Regions from separate parts of the Acidovorax sp. GW821-FHT10E03 genome, predicted to be linked through region 4. Evidence: predicted binding sites of a transcription regulator. Region 4 holds the regulator's gene; each other region holds the start of a gene.
The links. Region 4 encodes sigma-54, which starts transcription at its own class of promoters, with help from an activator protein. Its sites were predicted from a motif close to TGGCANGNAANCTGCTTT; they were not measured.

Region 1 (4,867 bases), on a different contig from region 4:
GCCATGCCTACGGCAAGTCCCTGCGCACGGTCAAAAGCTGCGTGGGCTCGACCTGGTGCCGCTATGGCGTGGGCGACAGCGTGGGCCTGGCCGTGGAGCTGGAGAACCGCTACAAGGGCCTGCGTGCTCCGCACAAGATCAAGTTCGGCGTCTCGGGCTGCACGCGCGAATGCGCCGAGGCGCAGGGCAAGGACATCGGCATCATCGCCACCGAAAAGGGCTGGAACCTCTACATCTGCGGCAACGGCGGCATGAAACCGCGCCATGCCGAGCTGTTCGCGTCCGACCTGTCCAAGGAAGACCTGGTGCGCATGATCGACCGGGTGCTGATGTTCTACGTGCGCACGGCCGACCGGCTGCAGCGCACCAGCACCTGGCGCGAGAACCTCGAAGGTGGCCTCGACTACCTCAAGGATGTCTTGCAAAAGGACAGCCTGGGCCTGTGCGCCGAGCTCGAATCGCAGATGCAGAACGTGGTCGATACCTACCAGTGCGAATGGAAGACCGCCGTGACCGACCCCGAGACGCGCAAGCGCTTCCGCTCGTTCGTGAACAGCGACAAGGCCGACGAGAACGTGCTCTTCGTCGAGGAGCGCGGCCAGATCCGCCCGGCCCGCGCGGAGGAGCGCGGCGCCAAGGTCATCCCCATCCGCCAGGCCGCCTGACATGAAGCACCCCCTGAGTCGCTTCGCGCCTTCACCCTTCTCTCGATGCGCTGTGCGAGTCCGGGAGGGGGACGCCCCCAGCGCATGCGCTGGATACGCCCCCTTCGCGGCGGGGCGGCCCTTGCGTGGGGCACTGGTGTCGGCTGCGCCAGTTGCGCGCGCTGCGGGCAACCTGTAGCGCAATGAATCAATAACGGAGAACTCCCATGAGCGCACTTCCCATGAACAGTACCGACCCCCTTGCCTGGACCGACATCTGCGCGGTCGACGACATCCTGCCCAGCACCGGCGTCTGCGCCCTGGTGGCCAACCGCCATGTGGCGGTGTTCCGCACCGGCAGCGACCAGTTCTTCGCCATCGACAACGTGGACCCGAAGTCGGGCGCCAGCGTGCTCTCGCGCGGGCTGATCGGCAACCTGGGCGAGCGCGTCGTCGTCGCCTCGCCGCTGTACAAGAACCATTTCGACCTGCGCACGGGCGAATGCCTGGAGGCGCCCGAGCATTCGGTGCGGGCGCACGGCGTGCGCGCCGAGGGTGGGCGCGTCAGCATTGCAATGGCCTGAGGGCCTGCCCTTGAGGTCTCTTGAGGCCGTGTCCCGGCAACTCTTCGGGCCGGGTTGTGCGGAAGTGCATTGCATCGCGTTCCGCGCAGGCCCCTGGAGGCTTGGCGGGCGCGCGGCAGGTTCTGGGGTTAGCATTCCCTCGTATCGATTTTCTGGAGTTCCCGCATGCCCGACCAGGCCGCGTCCCTGACCGTTTCGACCCTTGTGCTGCGCTCGCGCCAGCTGGAGATCGACGCGGTGCGCCACCTCGCCAGCCGGGCCGTTCTGGTGGACACGATCGGCCAGCTGATAGAAGGTCTGCAGCGCGAGCGCGGCGCATCGGGCGCCTACCTGGCGTCCAATGCCCAGCGTTTTGCCGACATGCGCAGCCGGATCATCCAGGAGGTGCTGCCACTGGAGGCGCGACTGCGCCAGGAATTTGCCCAGCATGTGGAACCCGAACAGGGCGCGACGGCCAAGGCCTTGTCGCTCATGGCGTGGGCCCTCCTGGGGCTTGATTCTCTGCCCGCGCTGCGCAGCCAGATTTACAAGCAGGCGATGACCGCACACGACTCGATCGCTGCGTTCAGCCACCTGATCGCGGGTCTGATCGAGCTGGTCTTCCATGTGGCCGATGCCGCGGGGCTGCCCAGCGTATCGCGCCAGCTGGTGGCTTTGCTGCACCTGGTGCAGGCGCAGGAAGAGGCGGGCCAGGAGCGCGCCATGGGCGCGCTGCTCTATGCCTCCGGCCAGGGCAGCGACGCGCACCAGCAGCGGGTGCTGCACCTCATCGACGCGCAGGAGCGCAGCCTGCGCGTGTTTTCCGAGTTTGCCGATCCGGCCCTGCGTGGACGCTGGGAGCAGCAGCAGCTTGCCCCCGGCATGGCCCAGCTGGAGCGGCTGCGGCGCACGCTGTGCGTGGTGCGCCCCGGCGCCGCCCTGGACAGCAACCTGAGCGACGCCTGGTTCGACGTGTGCACGGAGCGCATCAACGCGCTGTGGCAACTGCAGGTCGAACTGGTCCAGCGTCTGCGCGAGGACTGCGAGGCTCGCATCCTCGAAGCGCAGCAGGACCTGCAGGACTCCAGGGGCCTGCTGCGCGGCCTGCGCGACAACCCGCCGCAGCGCACGCACGCGGTGGACCGGTTCTTCGACATCGCGGTTGCACCCACGTCCGTGCCGGAGGCGGCGGCCGGCACACATGGGGCCGAATCGGCTTCGCTGCTGGAACTGCTGCAGGCCCAGTCGGCGCGCATGGCCAGCATGGAGGCCGAGCTGGAGGCGGCGCGCCGCACGCTGAACGAACGCAAGGTGATCGAGCGCGCCAAGGGGGTGCTGATGGCCCGCCTGGGCATGAACGAGGAAGTCGCCTTCCGCGTGTTGCAGAAAACCTCGATGGACCAGAACCGCCGGCTGCTCGAGGTGGCGGAGGCCACGCTGTCCCTGCCCGATCTCGCCTTTGCGCAGTCTGCGCTGTCAGGCGCCAAGTCCTCATAGATAGCGTCGCGGTGCCCCGCAACGGGGCGGGCAGGCACTGGTGACCCACTGTGGTGCCGGTGCCGCACCGAGTGGAGGCTCATTTCTTGCAGTGGTCGCCGCGCATGCGCCAGAGAGGGACGGGCCACGCTCCGATGCACCATTCCATCAGGGGTATGGAACTTGCATGGAGAGAAGTGGTTGTCGGCTAAAGGCGGCTTGCCAACCCACCGTCCGTGGTCTTCCGCGGGCAAAGGAATCGCGCATCCAAGGATAACGGCGTCCCTTGCGTCTCCTCCAGATGACTGGAGGACGGCGCAGCGGACGCCGTTTTCTTTTTTCCTCCTTGCGCGTTCCGCCGGCCCGCCGTCCGGGACGCTGTCAATAGTCTCCCGTCCCAAAGGAAATTCAATGGCCTACCTTGCCCCTGCCGAGTTCGTGACCAAGATGGTCGACTCCGGTGAATCCAAGCTCCTGATGTCCACCCGCGACACGCTGATCCGCTCCTACATGGCCGGCGCCATCCTGGCGCTGGCGGCCGCGTTTGCCGTGACCGTCACGGTCAACACCGGCAACCCGCTGGTCGGCGCCATGCTGTTCCCCGTGGGCTTCATCATGCTGTACCTGATGGGTTTCGACCTGCTGACGGGCGTGTTCACGCTCGCACCGCTGGCGGTGTTCGACAAGCGCCCAGGTGCCACCTGGGCAGGCGTGCTGCGCAACTGGGGCCTGGTGTTCGTGGGCAACTTCGCGGGCGCACTGACGGTGGCGGTGTTCATGGCCATCATCTTCACCTTCGGCTTCAGCGAGGCGCCCAATGCCGTCGGCGAGAAGCTCGGCCACATCGGCGAGGGCCGCACGGTGGGCTATGCCGCCCATGGCGCTGCCGGCATGCTCACGCTGTTCGTGCGTGCCGTGATGTGCAACTGGATGGTCTCCACCGGCGTGGTCGCCGCGATGATGTCCACCACGGTCTCGGGCAAGGCCATCGGCATGTGGATGCCGGTCATGATCTTCTTCTACATGGGTTTCGAGCATTCCATCGTCAACATGTTCCTGTTTCCCACCGGCCTGATGCTGGGCGGCAAGTTCACGCTGATGGACTATCTGATCTGGAACGAGCTTCCCACGGTGCTCGGCAATCTGGTCGGAGGCCTGACCTTCGTCGGTGCCACGCTGTATTCCACGCACTACAAGACCGCGCCCAAGCGCCACCATGTCTGAGCTTCTCCCTGAGCGACCTCGCCGCTGCGCGCTGCGGGCATGGGGACGCCGCCAGCGCGGCGGGGCGACCCCCGCGCGGCGGCTGACGGGTGGGCCGCGCCGGTTGCATGGGCTGGCGGTGGCGTGCAGCGCCATGGACCGCTGATGGGCCACGGCACGGATCCGGGCGGGCTGCGCGTCACGCTGGGCCAGCACTCGCGGGCGGGGCGCAAGGGCGTCAACCAGGACTTCCATGGTGCCATGTTGCCCGGCGAGCCGCTGCGCGGCTCCAAGGGGATCGTCGTCGCCCTGGCCGATGGCATAGGGTCCAGCACGGTCAGTCAGGAGGCCAGCGCGGCCTCGGTGCGCAGTTTCCTGGACGACTACTACGCCACCTCCGACGCCTGGTCGGTGCGCCGCTCGGCCCAGCGCGTTCTGAGTGCCACCAATGCGTGGCTGCATGCGCAGACCATGCGCAGCCACGCGCGTTTCGACAAGGACCGCGGCTATGTGACCACCTTCAGCGCGCTGATCCTGAAAGGCCGCGATGTCCATGTGCTGCATGTGGGGGATGCGCGCATCTATCGCCTTCACGGGCAGTCGCTCGAGCAGCTGACGCAGGACCACCGTGTCCACCTGTCGTCGGCCGAATCGTTCCTGGGCCGCGCGCTTGGCACGAGTGCCCATGTCGAGATCGACTATTGCTGCCTGCCGGCCGATGTGGGGGCCCTCTACGTGCTGGCCACCGACGGTGCGTACACGCATTTCGATGCAGCCGCAGTGCATGCGGCTCTGGCACGGTTTCCCGGGGACTTCGATCAGGCCGCGCAAGATATCGTGGAGGGTGCGCAGGCCCGCGGCGCCGACGACGACATGACCGTGCAGATCCTGCGCATCGATGCGCTGCCCGATCCTGAAGCCCACCGCCTGCATGCGCTGCGCGAAGGCCTCGCGTTCGCGCCGCCGCTGTCGCCCAGGATG
Region 2 (4,867 bases), on a different contig from region 4:
ACATTATTCATAGCGTTCTGTGCAACCACGGGGGCTGCATCCAGCGGGGAGTGAAAGACGGCACTGACCATGGTGTTCTCCTGTGCAGGGTGGACGGGGCAGGGCGCTTACGCCTTGATCTTGAAGCTGTCGGCGTACTTGGCGGGGTCCTTGCCGTCCCACACCACGCCGTCCATGAACTTGCTCGTACGCATTTCGCTCTTGGGCAGCGGCGTCTTGGAAGCGGCGGCCGCCTGCTTGTAGACGTCGATGCGGTTCACGGCCTTGGCCACGTTCAGGTAGTCGGGGTGGTCCTTGACCAGGCCCCAGCGCTTGTGCTGCGTGAGGAACCACATGCCGTCCGTGAGGTAGGGGAAGTTCACCGTGCCCTCGTTGAAGAACTTCATGTGGTTGGGGTCGTCCCAGGTTTTGCCCATGCCGTCCTGGTAGCGGCCCAGGATGCGCTGGTTGATGGCATCGACGCCCGTGTTCACGTAGGCCTTGCCGGCAATGGTCTCGGCCATCTTGTTCTTGTTGGCCAGGCCTTCGTCGATCCACTTGCTGGCCTCCAGGATGGCGGCCGTCACGGCACGGGCCGTGTTGGGGTACTTCTGCACGAATTCGGACGTGGTGCCCAGCACCTTCTCGGGGTGGTCCTTCCAGATGTCCTGCGTGGTCGTGGCGGTCACGCCGATGCCGTCCATGATGGCGCGGTGGTTCCAGGGCTCGCCCACGCAGAAGCCGTCCATGTTGCCCACGCGCATGTTGGCCACCATCTGTGGCGGGGGCACGGTGATGACCTTGGCATCCTTCATCGGGTTGATGCCGTTGGCCGCCAGCCAGTAGTACAGCCACATGGCGTGTGTGCCGGTGGGGAAGGTCTGCGCGAAGGTGTACTCGCGCTTCTCGCTGGCCATCAGCTTGGCCAGGCCCGCGCCATTGACGGCGCCCTTGTCGGCGAGCTTCTTGGACAGCGTGATGGCCTGCCCGTTGTGGTTCAGGTTCATCAGCACGGCCATGTCCTTCTTGGGCCCGGCCAGGCCCAGGTGCACGCCGTAGACCAGGCCGTACAGCACGTGGGCGAAGTCGAGTTCGCCGTTGACCAGCTTGTCGCGCACACCGGCCCAGGAGGCTTCCTTGGTGGGGATGATGGTCACGCCGTACTTCTTGTCGATGCCGAGCACCGAGGCCATCACCACGCTGGCGCAGTCGGTCAGCGGGATGAAGCCGATCTTGACTTCCTTCTTCTCCGGCGCGTCCGAGCCCTGGGCGTGCACCAGCGCACGCAGCGCGGGGCTGACGCCGACGGCGCCCACGGTGGCGGCCTGCAGCACGGTGCGGCGGTTGAGGCTGGTTTTGAGCAGATCGGTCATGGGGCACTTCCTCATAGCGTTGAAAACAAAAAAGGCGTCCTCCCGAGCAGCCTGCATACATGCAGCACCGGTCGGTGAGGGACGCCTCTGTCCATGGCGATACCCGATGAAGGGCTCGCCCAGCACCGGCCCGCCTTTGGGCCCGTGCTGTGTGGGGGTGAGACCGCCATTGGTCTCGCAGGGGTTAATGCAAGTGGCGTGCCAGGCCTTGCCGCACGGGCTCCGCATCAGTTCGGCGCATGGTTTGCTATTGAATTAATAGCTGCTTGCGCAAATGAATCAAGCGCTGGGGGCCTTTTTGACCTGCAAACGCGCGGAGGTGGTGCGCGCGGTGAATGCCGCACTGCCTTTGTGCGGCGCACCATCCGGGAGAAGCCGGTGGACCTGGGCGTGGCCCAGGCCGGGGATGCCGGGGAAGGACCGCTGCGCAGCGAGGGGATCGTCCCCTTTCCCGAGTCGGGCAGCGATTCGAGAGGAGGGGCCAGGGGCCGCGGTTCCAAGACTGCCTGCGCAGTCTGGACGTCCCCAGGAGCGGGCGGCCTCTGGCGGCTGCACCGATGCGCGCAGCGCCTCAGGAGGATGTCACCTGCTTACCCGAGCAGGTCCATCACGTCGAGCATGCGCTGGGCCACATCCACGAGCTTGAGGCCCTTGTCCATGGCGGTCTTGCGCAGTTTCTCGTACGCGGCCTGCTCGGTCAGGCCCTGGCGCTGCATGAGCAGGCCCTTGGCGCGGTCGATGGTCTTGCGGTCCTTGAGCTCGGTCTTGGCATCGGCGAGCTCGGCGCGCAGCGCCTGCTCGTGCTGGAAGCGCGCCATCGCCACGTCCAGGATGGGGCGGATGCGCTGGGGCGCGAGGCCGGCCACGATGTAGGCCGACACGCCCGCGGCCACCGCGTCCTTGACGTGCGAGGTGTCCTCGTCGTTGGTGAACATCACGATGGGGCGGCGTTCGTCGCGCGTGGCCACCACCACGTGTTCCAGCGCGTCGCGGGCCTCGCTCTCGGCGTCCACGATGATCAGGTCGGGCTGCAGCTGGGCGATCCGCTCGCTCAGGAACACATCCGCGGGCAGCGTGGCGATCAGATTGAAATTGTTCTCCAGCAGCCCGATGCGCAGCGCCCGCGAACGCTCCGCCTGCAGCACGGCGTGTTCGTCGTCGGGGTCGGCAATGGCCAGGTCCGGGGCCACCACCACGATGCGCAGAGACTCGTTCATACCCTGGAGCATAAGCAATTTTTACGCCACAAATTGGTGCGCCGAAGCGGTGCGCCCCGGGCGGGCGCCCGGTCCCGGCAAGGGCCTTGCCTTGCAGGGTCTGAAACTTGCTAATAGTTTGCCGATTGGCAGGGCATACCCGATAGCGCCTTTCCTCCGTCGTCGCATATACATCTGGTCACATTGACATATTGATGAGGATTCCGCATGAACAAGCATATTGACCGGCGCCGTTTCGCCGCCGGGCTGGCCTTGACCACCGCCGCGTCCATGGCGCTGCTGCTCCTGTCCGGGTGCGGCAAGGTGCCCGACACCATCAAGATCGGCGTGGCACAGCCCTTGAGCGGCCCCCTGGGCGCCCTCGGGCAGGACTTGCTCAATGGCGTGAACCTGGCCGTGGCCGAACTGAACAAGGGCGGCTACACCGTGGACGGCAAGCGGGTGACGCTGGAGGTGGTGGCGGTGGACGACAAGGCCGACGCGGCCACCGGCAAGACGGTGGCCCAGCAGCTGGTGGATGCCGGCGTGGTGGCCGTCATCGGGCACCTGAATTCGGGCGTGAGCATCGAGACCGCGCCCATCTACGCGGCCAAGGACATCGCGCAGATCGCCATCTCCACCAACCCCAAGTTCACGCAGCTGGGTTTCTCCACCACCTTCCGCATGGTGGGCAACGACACGCTGCAGGCGCGCGCCATCGGCTCGTTTGCCGCCACCCAGCTGGGCGCCGCGCGCTATGCCGCGCTGGATGATGGCACGCCCTACGGCAAGGGCCTGGCCGACGGGGCCGCCGCGCAGCTCAAGGCCGAGAAGAAAGAGGTGGTGGTGCGCAAGTCGTTCGACGACAAGACCACGGCATTCGACGAACTGGCCGGCGAACTCAAGGCCGCGAAGGTGGAGGTGATCGTCTCCACCCTCAATGACTTCCAGGCGCTGGCGCTGCTGGAAGCACTGCGCAAGGTGGGGCACACCAAGGTGAGCCTGCTGGGCGGCGACACCATCAAGACCACCGACATGACCAAGGGGGCCGGCATCGTCGAGGGCGTCTATGCCACCTCGCCCGTGCTGGAAGCCAAGGAGTTTTCCACGGGCAAGCCCTTCCTGGAAAAGTACATCGATGCCTACAAGAAGCCGCCCGCGTACGGCGGGCACTACAGCTACGACAGCATGTACGTGCTCTCGGCGGCCATCCAGAAGGCCAAGTCCGCGGACCCCAAGGACATCACCAAGGCCATGCACGGCATCAACGGCTACGCGCCCGTGATCGGCACGATGACCTGGGATGACAAGGGCGAGCAGCGCTACGGCGCGGTGGGCGTGTACGAACTGCGCAGCGGCAGCTGGGAGCTGCGCATGCGCTCGGACCGCTGGTAGGCGCGGCCTGCGACCCTGGGGATGCACGACCCCTGCCGGCCACCGCCGGCAGGGGTTTTTGCATCAGGCCCCTCGCGAGCCCGGGTTTTACACTCGGGGCATGAGTCTGTTGATCCTCGGAATTGAATCCTCGTGCGACGAGACCGGCGTGGCGCTGGTGCGCTCCACGGGCGATGCCGTTCCCACCCTGCTGTCCCACGCCCTGCACAGCCAGATCGAGATGCACCAGGCCTATGGTGGCGTGGTGCCCGAGCTGGCCAGCCGCGACCACATCCGCCGCGTGCTGCCGCTGGCCACGCAAGTGTTGACCGAGTCTGGCCAGACGCTGGCGGACGTGGACGTGGTCGCTTACACGCGCGGCCCGGGCCTGGCGGGTGCCCTGCTGGTGGGGGCCGGCGTGGCCTGCGCGCTGGGCGCGGCGCTGGACAAGCCGGTGCTGGGCGTGCACCACCTGGAGGGGCACCTGCTCTCGCCCTTCCTGAGCGCGGACCCGCCCGAGTTCCCCTTCGTGGCCCTGCTGGTCTCCGGCGGCCACACCCAGCTCATGCGGGTGGACGGCGTGGGCCGCTACGAGATCCTGGGCGAGACCATCGACGACGCGGCGGGTGAGGCCTTCGACAAGTCGGCCAAGCTCATGGGCCTGGGCTACCCGGGAGGGCCGGCGCTGTCACGCCTGGCCGAGCAGGGCGATCCGGCGGCCTTCAAGCTGCCGCGCCCGCTGCTGCACAGCGGCAATCTCGACTTCTCCTTTGCCGGGCTCAAGACCGCCGTGCTGACCCAGGCCAAGAAACTGGGCGACGGGCTGGAAGCGCGCAAGGCCGACCTGGCGGCCAGCACCGAGGCCGCCATCGTCGAGGTGCTGGTGAAAAAGACGCTGGCGGCGCTCAAGCAGACCGGCCTCAAGCGCGTGGTGGTGGCCGGTGG
Region 3 (4,867 bases), on a different contig from region 4:
CCAGCCAGGCCTTGCCCACGCGCTGGCTCAGCATGCGCTGGCGCCCGGCCTTGTTGATGGCGTCGTTGAGGTCGGTGACCTGGGCGTGGGCGTTGCCCAGCGGGGCCAGGGCGCCGCAGGCCGCGGCGGTCAGGAGGGTTCTGCGTTGCATGGGATGTGCTCCGTGGGGACTCAGGCGCCCAGGGGGGCGAATTGGCGGGTGTCCACCGCCGCCTTGTCGAACTCGAACCAGGGGTCGGGCTCGCCGTCGAGCGCGAACTGCAGCTGCTCCCACAGGGCCTTGCGGCCTTCGTGGTCTTCGAGGATGCGTTTTTTCACGTAGTCCAGGCCCACGCGGTCCACGTAGTGCACGGTGCGCTCCAGGTACCAGCCCTCCTGGCGGTACAGCTCGCAGAACGCGCCGGTGTACTCCAGCACTTCTTCTGACGTCTTGAGCTTGGTGAAGAAGTGCGCCACCTCGGTCTTGATGCCGCCGTTGCCGGCCACGTACATCTCCCAGCCCGAGTCCACGCCGATGATGCCCACGTCCTTGATGCCGGCCTCGGCGCAGTTGCGCGGGCAGCCCGACACCGCGAACTTCACCTTGTGCGGCGCGTACATGCGCCACATGGCGCGCTCCAGGTCCTTGCCCATTTGCGTGCTGTCCTGGGTGCCCATGCGGCACCACTCGCTGCCCACGCAGGTCTTCACGGTGCGCAGGGCCTTGGCGTAGGCGTGGCCGCTGGGCATGCCGATGTCCTTCCACACATTGACCAGGTCTTCCTTCTTCACGCCCAGCAAATCGATGCGCTGGCCTCCCGTGACCTTGACGGTGGGGATCTTGTATTTGTCCACCGCATCGGCGATGCGGCGCAGTTCGTCGGCCGTGGTCTCGCCGCCCCACATGCGCGGGATGACGCTGTAGGTGCCGTCTTTCTGGATGTTGGCGTGGCTGCGTTCGTTGATGAAGCGGCTTTGCGGGTCGTCCCTGGCCTCCTTGGGCCAGGTGCTGATGAGGTAGTAGTTGACCGCGGGGCGGCAGCTGGCGCAGCCATTGGGCGTCTTCCATTCCATGAACCTGAACACGTCGGCGATGGTCACCAGCTTGGCTGTGCGGATCGCATCGCGCACGGCCTGGTGGCCGTGGTCGGTGCAGCCGCACATGGCCTTGGTCTTGGGCGTGGCGCTGTAGTCGCCGCCCGCCGTGAACATGATGATCTGCTCCACCAGCCCGGTGCACGAGCCGCAGGATGCGCTGGCCTTGGTGTGCTTGCGCACTTCATCCAGCGTGAACAGGCCTTTTTCCTTGATGGCCTTGCAGATGGAGCCCTTGGTCACGCCGTTGCAGCCGCAGACCTCGTCGCTGTCCTGCATGGCGGCGGCCTTGCTCTGGCCCTGGTGGCCCGTGTCGCCCATGTTGGATTCGCCGAACATGAGCCGGTCGCGGATGTCGCTCACCGTGCGGCCGTCGCGCAGCAGCTTGAAATACCAGCTGCCGTCCACCGTGTCGCCGTACAGGCACGCGCCCACGAGCTTGTCGTCCTTGAGCACCAGTTTCTTGTACACGCCGCCGAAGGGGTCGCTCATCACGATTTCCTCGGTGCCTTCGCCGCCCTGGAAGTCGCCGGCCGAGAACAGGTCGATGCCGGTGACCTTGAGCTTGGTGGAGGTCAGTGAGCCCTGGTAGCGGCCGATGCCGAACTCGGCCAGGTGGTTGGCCAGCACCTTGCCCTGCTCGAACAGCGGGGCCACCAGGCCATAGGCGATGCCCCGGTGCGCGGCGCACTCGCCCACGGCGTAGATGCGCGCGTCGGTGGTGGTCTGCAGCGTGTCGCTCACCACGATGCCGCGGTTCACGTGCAGGCGCATCTTTTCGGCGAGCTGCGTGTTGGGGCGGATGCCCACGGCCATCACCACGAGGTCGGCGGGCACCTCGGTGCCATCCTTGAACTTGATGCCTGCCACGCGGCCATCGGCGTTGCCCACCAGTTCCTGCGTCTGCGCGCCGATCAGGAACTGCATGCCGCGCTGCTGCAGCGAATCCTGCAGCATCTTGCCCGCCACGTCGTCCAGCTGGCGTTCCATGAGCCAGCCCGCCACGTGCACCACGGTGACCTGCATGCCGCGCTTCATGAGGCCGTTGGCGGCCTCCAGGCCCAGCAGGCCGCCACCGATGACCACGGCGTGTTTGTAAGTGGCGGCGGCGTCGATCATGGCCTGGGTGTCGGCGATGTCGCGGTAGGCCAGCACACCCTTCAAGTCCTTGCCCGGCACGGGCAGGATGAACGGGTTCGAGCCGGTGGCCATGATCAGGCGGTCGTATTCGGCGGTGATCACATCGCCTGCGGCACTGGTCGCGCTGACCACGCGGCGCACGCGGTCCACGTCGGTCACCGTGAAGCCGGTGTGCAGCGTGATGTGGTTGTCGGCATACCAGGACCAGTCGTTCAGAATGATCTCGTCGATGGTCTGCTCGCCGGCCAGCACGGGCGAGAGCAGGATGCGGTTGTAGTTGGGGTGCGGCTCGGCGCCGAACACCGTGATGTCGTACAGATCGGGGGCAATCTTGAGCAGCTCTTCCAGCGTGCGCACACCGGCCATGCCGTTCCCCACCATCACCAGCTTGAGCTTTTTCATCGTGACTCCGTCCGTTGCGCCGCCGGGGCGGCGCGAAAAACAAAAAAGGCGTCCACACGATGCTGCTTCGAATGCGATTCGAAACGGCATGTGGGGACGCCTTTGTCCGTACAACTCCTCGGTGCGCCATTGCACGGCTGAATTGCGGGACCCCGCAGGGTCGTTGCCTACGTTAAGCAATGCTTGTGCCAGTCGCCCTGCACGCATCTGGGGCGCGGGCTGGCGCCGGGCCCGGAGAATGGGGCAGGCCGGGGCCGGACCCGTGCCGCCCCGCGCACCCGGCGGGCGCGGCATGCACCACCTTGGGCATGAAACCTGCATGGAGCTGGTGCATGAGTTTTGAACTGGACTTTGGCTACACCTCGCAGGCCGGGCGCAAGGCGTTGAACGAGGACTTCGCCGCGCTGGTGTCCGGGCAGGGGCGCGAGCGCGAGCGGGGTGCCATCGCCGCCATCGCCGATGGCGTGAGCACCGGCGGCAATGGCCGCGAGGCCGCCCAGACCACGGTCAACACGCTGGTGAACGACTACTTCGCCACGCCCGACACCTGGGATACCACGGTGGCGCTGGACCGCATCCTGTCCGCCCACAACGGCTGGCTCGCGTCCATGAACCGGCGCCGCCAGCCCGCGGTGGGGCTGACCACCGTGACCGCGCTGGTGCTGCGCGGCCAGTCGTACACGCTGGCCCATGTGGGCGACACGCGGGCCTACCTGCTGCGCGGCGGCCGGCTGCAGCAGCTGACCGCCGACCACGTGATGTCGCAGCACGACTTCGCCCACCAGCTCACCCGTGCCATGGGCCTGGATGACCATGTGGTGGTGGACTACAGCCAGGGCGAACTGCACAGCGGCGACCTGTTCGTGCTGCTCTCCGATGGCGTGCACGGCAGCCTTCCCGTGCGCGAACTGCGCCAGCTGCTGCGCCAGGGCGGGCCGGCGCAGGCCCTGAGCGACGGGCTGGTGCAGGCCGCGCTGCGCCGAGGCAGCAGCGACAACGTGACCGCGCTGATCGTGCAGGTGCAGGGCGTTCTGGAGGCCACGCTGCAGGATGAATCCCGCCGTGCGCAGGACCTGCCCGTGCTGCCCCTGCTCAAGGTGGGCGACACCGTGGATGGCCTCACGGTGGCGGCCCTGGTGGCCGACAGTGGCATCCACCGCATCTACCAGGTGCGCGACGGGGCCACGCAGCGGCTGTATGCCCTCAAGACCCTGCTGCCCGCGCGTGCCCACGACGCGCAGGAGCGCGCCACGCTGGCGCACGAGGCCTGGGTGGCGCGGCGCATGCAGTCGGGCCAGGCCGCAGCCCATCTGGCGCGGCTCAACGACTGGCCATTGGGTGCCACCGGCACGGGCGACGGCGCGGGGGCCAGCGCGTTTTACCTGCTGTACGACTGGCATTCCGGCGACACGCTGGGGCAGCGCCTGCGCCACCGCCAGCACCTGGCCGTGGGGCAGGCCGTGACGGTGACCGTGCAGGCCGCGCGCGTGCTGGGCTGGCTGCACCGCCAGGGCGTGGTGCACCGCGACATCAAGCCCGACAACCTGCACCTGGGCGACGACGGCGTGCTGCGCGTGCTGGACCTGGGCGTGGCCCTCTCGGGCCGCGAGCCCGAGGCCACGCGCCGCCTGCACGCGGGCACCCCCAGCTACATGAACCCCGAGCAGTGGCCGGGCTACGAACGCAACGGCGATCCCGCCGGCCAGCTGCCCGACGCGGGCAGCGACCTGTTCGCGCTGGGTGTCACGCTGTACCAGCTGCTCAGCCACGGGCGCCTGCCCTATGGCGAGGTGGTGCAGTACCAGCTGGGCCGCTACCACCGCGACCCCGTGGCCCCCAGCCGCCACAACCCGGGCGTGCCCATCTGGCTCGACCAGATCGCCCTGAAGGCCGTGGCGCGCCACCGCGCGCAGCGCTTCGAGACGGCGGAGGAGCTGCTGCTGGCCCTGGAGCGCGGCGCGTCGCGGCCCCTGTCGGCCCCCGGCCCCCAGCCCCTGATGCAGCGCGATGCCACGGCCCTGTGGAAGATCGCGCTCGCGGTGAGCGTGCTGGTGAACCTGCTGCTGATCTACTGGCTGCTGTTCCTGCCCCGGTAGGGGGCGGCAATGGTGGTTGATTGCTATTGAAAACATAGCTGCTGGCGCTGATGGAGAAAGCGCCAGGGCCTGTTTTTCCTTCAAGGTAACATCGCGGTGGTGCGCGGCCTCTGAAGCCGCCCCGGCCCCTGCGGGGATGCCGGGCAGGGGCTTTT
Region 4 (4,867 bases):
TGAAGGTCTGGCGCGTGGTGAACCAGATTTCCCAGGCCACGTCGCTGGCGGCGGCGTAGAGGTCGTTCTCGGAGCGGTACGGGCGGTGCGCCAGCTGCACCAGCACGCGCTGGGCCAGGCGGCTGTGCAGGTTCAGCAGCAGCGCGTCGCGCCACGAGGCGCGCAGCAGCACGCCGCCCCGGCCCACCAGCAGGTCCTGCCCCGTGAGGGCGGTGATGCCATGCACCTCGTCGGCCAGGAAGCCCTCCACACCGGCGGCGCAAGGGAGAAAAAGTTGGAGTTGATTCATGACGATGGTGAGGATACGCGCTCGGAAAGTACGTGTGAATCCGGCGTGCCGGCACGGGCCAGCAGCAACTGGCGGATGGAGTCCGGGATCGGCGCCACCTTGCGGTCGGCCTTGCCGATGAAAACGATGCCGATCTTGCCGCGCGCCACCTCGCGGCCCGAGGTCTTCTCGGTCATGCAAAAGACCAGGTCGAACCCATAGCGGTTGAAGTCCGCAGGCGCCATCTCCACGCGCATGGTCTCGCCGTGGAACCCCTCGGACTTGTACTGTGCCACGATGTCTCCGACCACGATGGACAGCCCGCCCACGTCGGCCTCGGGGTAGCCGAGTGACTGGAAAAACCGCACCCGGGCCTCGGACACGAGGCTCAGCAGCTGCGCGTTGTCCAGGTGCCCGCCCTGGTTGACGTGGCTGATGTAGATCTGCATTTCGGTGGCGAAACCGAAGTGCGCGGGAAGGTCGAAGACGATGCGGGCCATGGACGGGGTGGCGAAGTAAGAGGGAAAGACGGCAACGGAGCGGAAAAATGGGCCACCAGGCGCATGCGCCGCGCACACGCCCGCACGGCGCCTACAGCGCCTTGCGCAGATTCGCCGGCGCGATCTTGAGCGCCTCGCGGTACTTGGCGACGGTGCGGCGCGCGCACTCGATGCCCTGCTCCTTGAGCATCTCGGCGATCTGGCTGTCGGACAGCGGCTTGGTCGGGCTCTCGGCGGCCACGAATTGCTTGATGAGGGCGCGCACGGCGGTGCTCGACGCATTGCCGCCGGTCTCGGTGCCCAGGCCCGAGCCGAAGAAGTACTTGAGCTCGTAGGTGCCGATGGGCGTGGCCATGTACTTGGCCGTGGTCACGCGGCTGATGGTGGACTCGTGCAGGCCCAGCTCGTCGGCGATGTCGCGCAGCACCAGCGGGCGCATGGCGAGTTCGCCGTGGGTGAAGAAGTTCTTCTGCCGCTCCACGATGGCGCGCGAGACGCGCAGGATGGTGTCGAAGCGCTGCTGGATGTTCTTGATGAACCAGCGCGCCTCCTGCAGGCGCTGCTGCATGCCCTGGTGGCCCTCGCCGCCCTTGTGGCCGCGCAGGGCGCCGGCATAGATGTCGTGCACGCGCAGGCGCGGCATCACGTCGGGGTTGAGCTGCACGATGAAGTTGTGCTGCCCGTCGCGGCCATTGGCGCGCCCGGCCTTGCGCACGATCACGTCGGGGATGATGATGTTGCGCTCCACGTCGGCGAAGCGGCGCCCCGGGCGCGGCTCCAGCCGGGCGATCAGCGCCATGGCGGCGCGGGTGCGCTCCTCGCTGTCGCCGCAGGCCTGCGTGAGGCGGCGCACGTCGCGCCGCGCCAGCATCTCCAGCGGCTGCTGGCACACGCGCAGCGCGGTCTGCACGGTGTCGGGGTCGATGTCGCTGTCCTCGTCGGCGGCCAGCGCCTTGAGCTGCAGCGTCAGGCACTCGGCCAGGCCGCGCGCGCCCACGCCCACGGGCTCCAGGCTCTGCAGCAGCCGCTGTGCCACGGTGAAGCGGTGCACCAGTTCCTCGATCTGCTCCAGGTCGTCGGGCCCGGCCAGGCTGATGGCCAGCTCTTCGAGCGGATCCTCCAGGTAGCCATCGTCGTTGAGCGATTCGATCAGGAAGCGCAGCGCGGCGCGGTCGATCTCGGACAGGCGCAGCGCCAGCGCCTGTCGGTGCAAAAAGGCGGTCAGCGATTCGTGCGTGCGGGCCAGTTCGGTGGCGTCGGCCTCGTCGCCTTCGGCGTCGTTGCGGTTGCGGGCGGGGGCGTCGCCGCCCCACTCGGCGTCGTTGGGCGCCATCTCCACCGTGCCGTCGCCGCTCCAGTCGGGCTCGTCGGCGCCCGCGCTCGGAGTTTCAGCATCATTTTGAGCCTCAGCGCTGGTACTGCTTGCGCTGGTAGCTCCTGAAAAAATAGCATCATCCGCGCTGTAGTCGTCGGCCTGGGCCGGCGTATCGGCGGCTTCCAGGCCAAACTCCTCGCGCGGCGCCTCGTCGGCGTTGCGTTCGAGGAACGGGTTTTCGTCGAGCATCTGCTCGACTTCCTGCGAGAGTTCAAGCGTGGACAACTGCAGCAGCCGGATGGACTGCTGAAGCTGGGGGGTCAATGCAAGATGCTGCGAGACGCGCAGCGAGAGTCCAGGTTTCATTGATTGAGCGCCGCCGGGCCGCCCCAAGGCGCGAACGCCCCCTCGGGGGGCAGCGAACCACGCGCAGCGGGGAGCGTGGGGGCACCGTACCGCGCCGCCGGGCCGCCCCAAGGCGCGAAGGCCCCCTCGGGGGGCAGCGCAGTACACGAAGTGACAAGCGTGGAGGCCATGTCTACATGCGGAAATGTTCGCCCAGGTACACCCGGCGCACTTCGGCGTTGTCCACGATCTCGGATGGCGTGCCCTGGGCCAGCACCTGGCCATCGCTGATGATGAAGGCGTGGTCGCAGATGCCCAGCGTCTCGCGCACGTTGTGGTCGGTGATGAGCACGCCGATGCCGCGCGCCTTGAGGAAGCCGATGATGCGCTGGATCTCGATCACGGCGATGGGGTCGATGCCCGCAAAGGGCTCGTCCAGCAGGATGAAGCGCGGCTGCGTGGCCAGCGCGCGGGCGATCTCGACGCGGCGGCGCTCGCCGCCCGACAGGGCCATGGCGGGCGAGGCCCGCAGGTGGTCCACGCGCAGCTCCTGCAGCAAGGCCGTGAGACGCTCTTCGATGGCCTCGCGCGACAGCGGCTTGCCGTCGTCGTCCGCGCGCTGCAGCTCCAGCACCGCGCGCACGTTCTCTTCGACCGTGAGCTTGCGGAAGATGGAGGCTTCCTGCGGCAGGTAGGACAGCCCCAGCCGCGAGCGGCGGTGGATGGGCATGTGGGCCACCGAATGGCCGTCGATGCGGATGTCGCCCGCGTCGCTGCGCACCAGGCCCACGATCATGTAGAACGAGGTGGTCTTGCCCGCGCCGTTGGGCCCCAGCAGGCCCACGACCTCGCCCTTTTGCACGACCAGCGACACATCCTTGACGACCTTGCGGCTGCCATACGACTTGGCCAGGTGCTGCACCTCCAGGCGGCTGCCCGCCTGGGTGTCAGGACCGGGGCTGACGGGCTGCGCGCTCACTTGGAGCCGCCGCCAAGGCTGTTGCTGGGGCGCAGCACCGGCGCCGATGCCGGGGGCGCGGCCTCCGGCGCGGCGGTACCGGCGGGCGGGTCCTTGGGCGCGAGCACCGCGCGCACCCGGCTGCCGGGCGCGGGCGCATCGCCCGCCGCATTGGTCGCGGGGGTGCGCTTGCCGTCCACGGTGAACACATCGGTGAGGTTGTTGTAGACGATCACGGCGCCGGTGATCTCGTCGCTGAGGACCGCCCCGCGGTAGCGGCGCAGCTCGGCGCGGGTGATGAAGCGCACGTTGTCGGCCTTGCCGTCGTACTCGATGACTTCGCTCTCGCCTTCGATGAACTCGTCCGGCGCGCCCGCCACGGTATCGCGCTTCTGGCGGAAGAAGGCCCGCTTGCCCGCCTCGGCCGTGACCACGCCGTACTGGTAGCCGTCGGCGTCCTGGCGCACGTCCAGCCGCGCGCCGCGCAGCACGATGGAGCCCTTGGTCATGACCACGCGGCCCGAGAACACGCTGGTCTGCTTGAGCTCATCGTGTCGCAAGGCGTCGGCCTCGATGTTCATGGGCTTGGCGCGGTCGGCCTTTTCGGCGTGCGCCGCGCCCAGATGGCAGGCCAGGGCGACAAGCAGGAGGTGGGGGAGGATGCGGTAGTTCATAGGGCACGAATCTTGCAGGTCATTGTAGCCACCCCACGGCGTGCGCCATGAAAAAAGCCCGCATCCGCGGGCTTCTTCTTGGGGCATCCGAGGCCGTCGGCGCTTGGAAGCCGCCGCCTGCACCCGTGGAGCCGGCGCTGCCGGGCCGCCGGGTGCGTCCCCCTGGGCAGGAAGGCGGCTCACGAGGGCCACGCTTCCTTCAAGGAGGCGTCACCCCTTTTTCGCCGTGGCGGCCAGGTGCTCCACCACCTGCAGCACGTTCTGCATGTTGCCGGCCATGGTGCCATCGGTGTAGTACTTGCCGGCCACGCCCATGGAAGGCACGCCTTCCACGCCATACGCGTCCTGCAGCTGCGACGCACGGCGCACCTGGTTGGACACGGTGAAGGAGCCGTAGACCTCCTTGAACTTGGCGGCATCGACCCCCTGCTGGGTCACCCAGGCCAGGATTTCGTCGTCCTTGGCCAGCTTCTGCTTTTCCACATGGATGGCGCGGAACACCTTGGCGTGCAGCGCGTCGAGCTTGCCCATGCCTTCGAGCGTGTAGTAGAGCTTTTGCTGCGGCACGAAGCTGGCATTGAAGGCCACGGGCATGCGGCGGATGCTCATGTCCTTGGGGGCGCTCTTCACCCATGCGTCGAGCGTGGGCTCGAAAGCGTGGCAGTGGGGGCAGCTGTACCAGAAGAATTCGATCACATCGACCTTGCCGGCGGGCGCATCGGGCGCCACGGGCTTGTCCAGCCGCTTGAAGTCCTTGCCCTCCTTGAACTGGCGGGCCTGGGCCAGCGCGGGGGTGGCCACTGGCAG

Region 1: the regulator sigma-54 is predicted to act here: its motif matches at 2,856-2,873, upstream of AC07OD_RS14725 (formate/nitrite transporter family protein).
Region 2: the regulator sigma-54 is predicted to act here: its motif matches at 2,581-2,598, upstream of AC07OD_RS00280 (ANTAR domain-containing response regulator).
Region 3: the regulator sigma-54 is predicted to act here: its motif matches at 2,790-2,807, upstream of nirB (nitrite reductase large subunit NirB).

Annotation. Positions count from the first base shown of each region.
Region 1 is NZ_JBWKMU010000007.1:290,257-295,123, reverse strand. Features, by position in the region: gene nirB (nitrite reductase large subunit NirB) at 1-665, shown strand, start outside; gene nirD (nitrite reductase small subunit NirD) at 872-1,228, shown strand; gene AC07OD_RS14730 (nitrate- and nitrite sensing domain-containing protein) at 1,394-2,704, shown strand; gene AC07OD_RS14725 (formate/nitrite transporter family protein) at 3,095-3,907, shown strand; gene AC07OD_RS14720 (bifunctional protein-serine/threonine kinase/phosphatase) at 4,052-4,867, shown strand, end outside.
Region 2 is NZ_JBWKMU010000001.1:63,705-68,571, forward strand. Features, by position in the region: gene ntrB (nitrate ABC transporter permease) at 1-71, opposite strand, end outside; gene AC07OD_RS00275 (CmpA/NrtA family ABC transporter substrate-binding protein) at 108-1,352, opposite strand; gene AC07OD_RS00280 (ANTAR domain-containing response regulator) at 1,943-2,569, opposite strand; gene AC07OD_RS00285 (branched-chain amino acid ABC transporter substrate-binding protein) at 2,777-3,943, shown strand; gene tsaD (tRNA (adenosine(37)-N6)-threonylcarbamoyltransferase complex transferase subunit TsaD) at 4,044-4,867, shown strand, end outside.
Region 3 is NZ_JBWKMU010000001.1:43,482-48,348, forward strand. Features, by position in the region: gene AC07OD_RS00185 (type IV pili methyl-accepting chemotaxis transducer N-terminal domain-containing protein) at 1-151, opposite strand, end outside; gene nirB (nitrite reductase large subunit NirB) at 172-2,616, opposite strand; gene AC07OD_RS00195 (bifunctional protein-serine/threonine kinase/phosphatase) at 2,949-4,712, shown strand.
Region 4 is NZ_JBWKMU010000009.1:29,813-34,679, reverse strand. Features, by position in the region: gene AC07OD_RS16720 (THUMP domain-containing class I SAM-dependent RNA methyltransferase) at 1-289, opposite strand, end outside; gene AC07OD_RS16715 (acyl-CoA thioesterase) at 286-768, opposite strand; gene AC07OD_RS16710 (RNA polymerase factor sigma-54) at 860-2,449, opposite strand; gene lptB (LPS export ABC transporter ATP-binding protein) at 2,622-3,407, opposite strand; gene lptA (lipopolysaccharide transport periplasmic protein LptA) at 3,404-4,060, opposite strand; gene AC07OD_RS16695 (thiol:disulfide interchange protein DsbA/DsbL) at 4,271-4,867, opposite strand, start outside.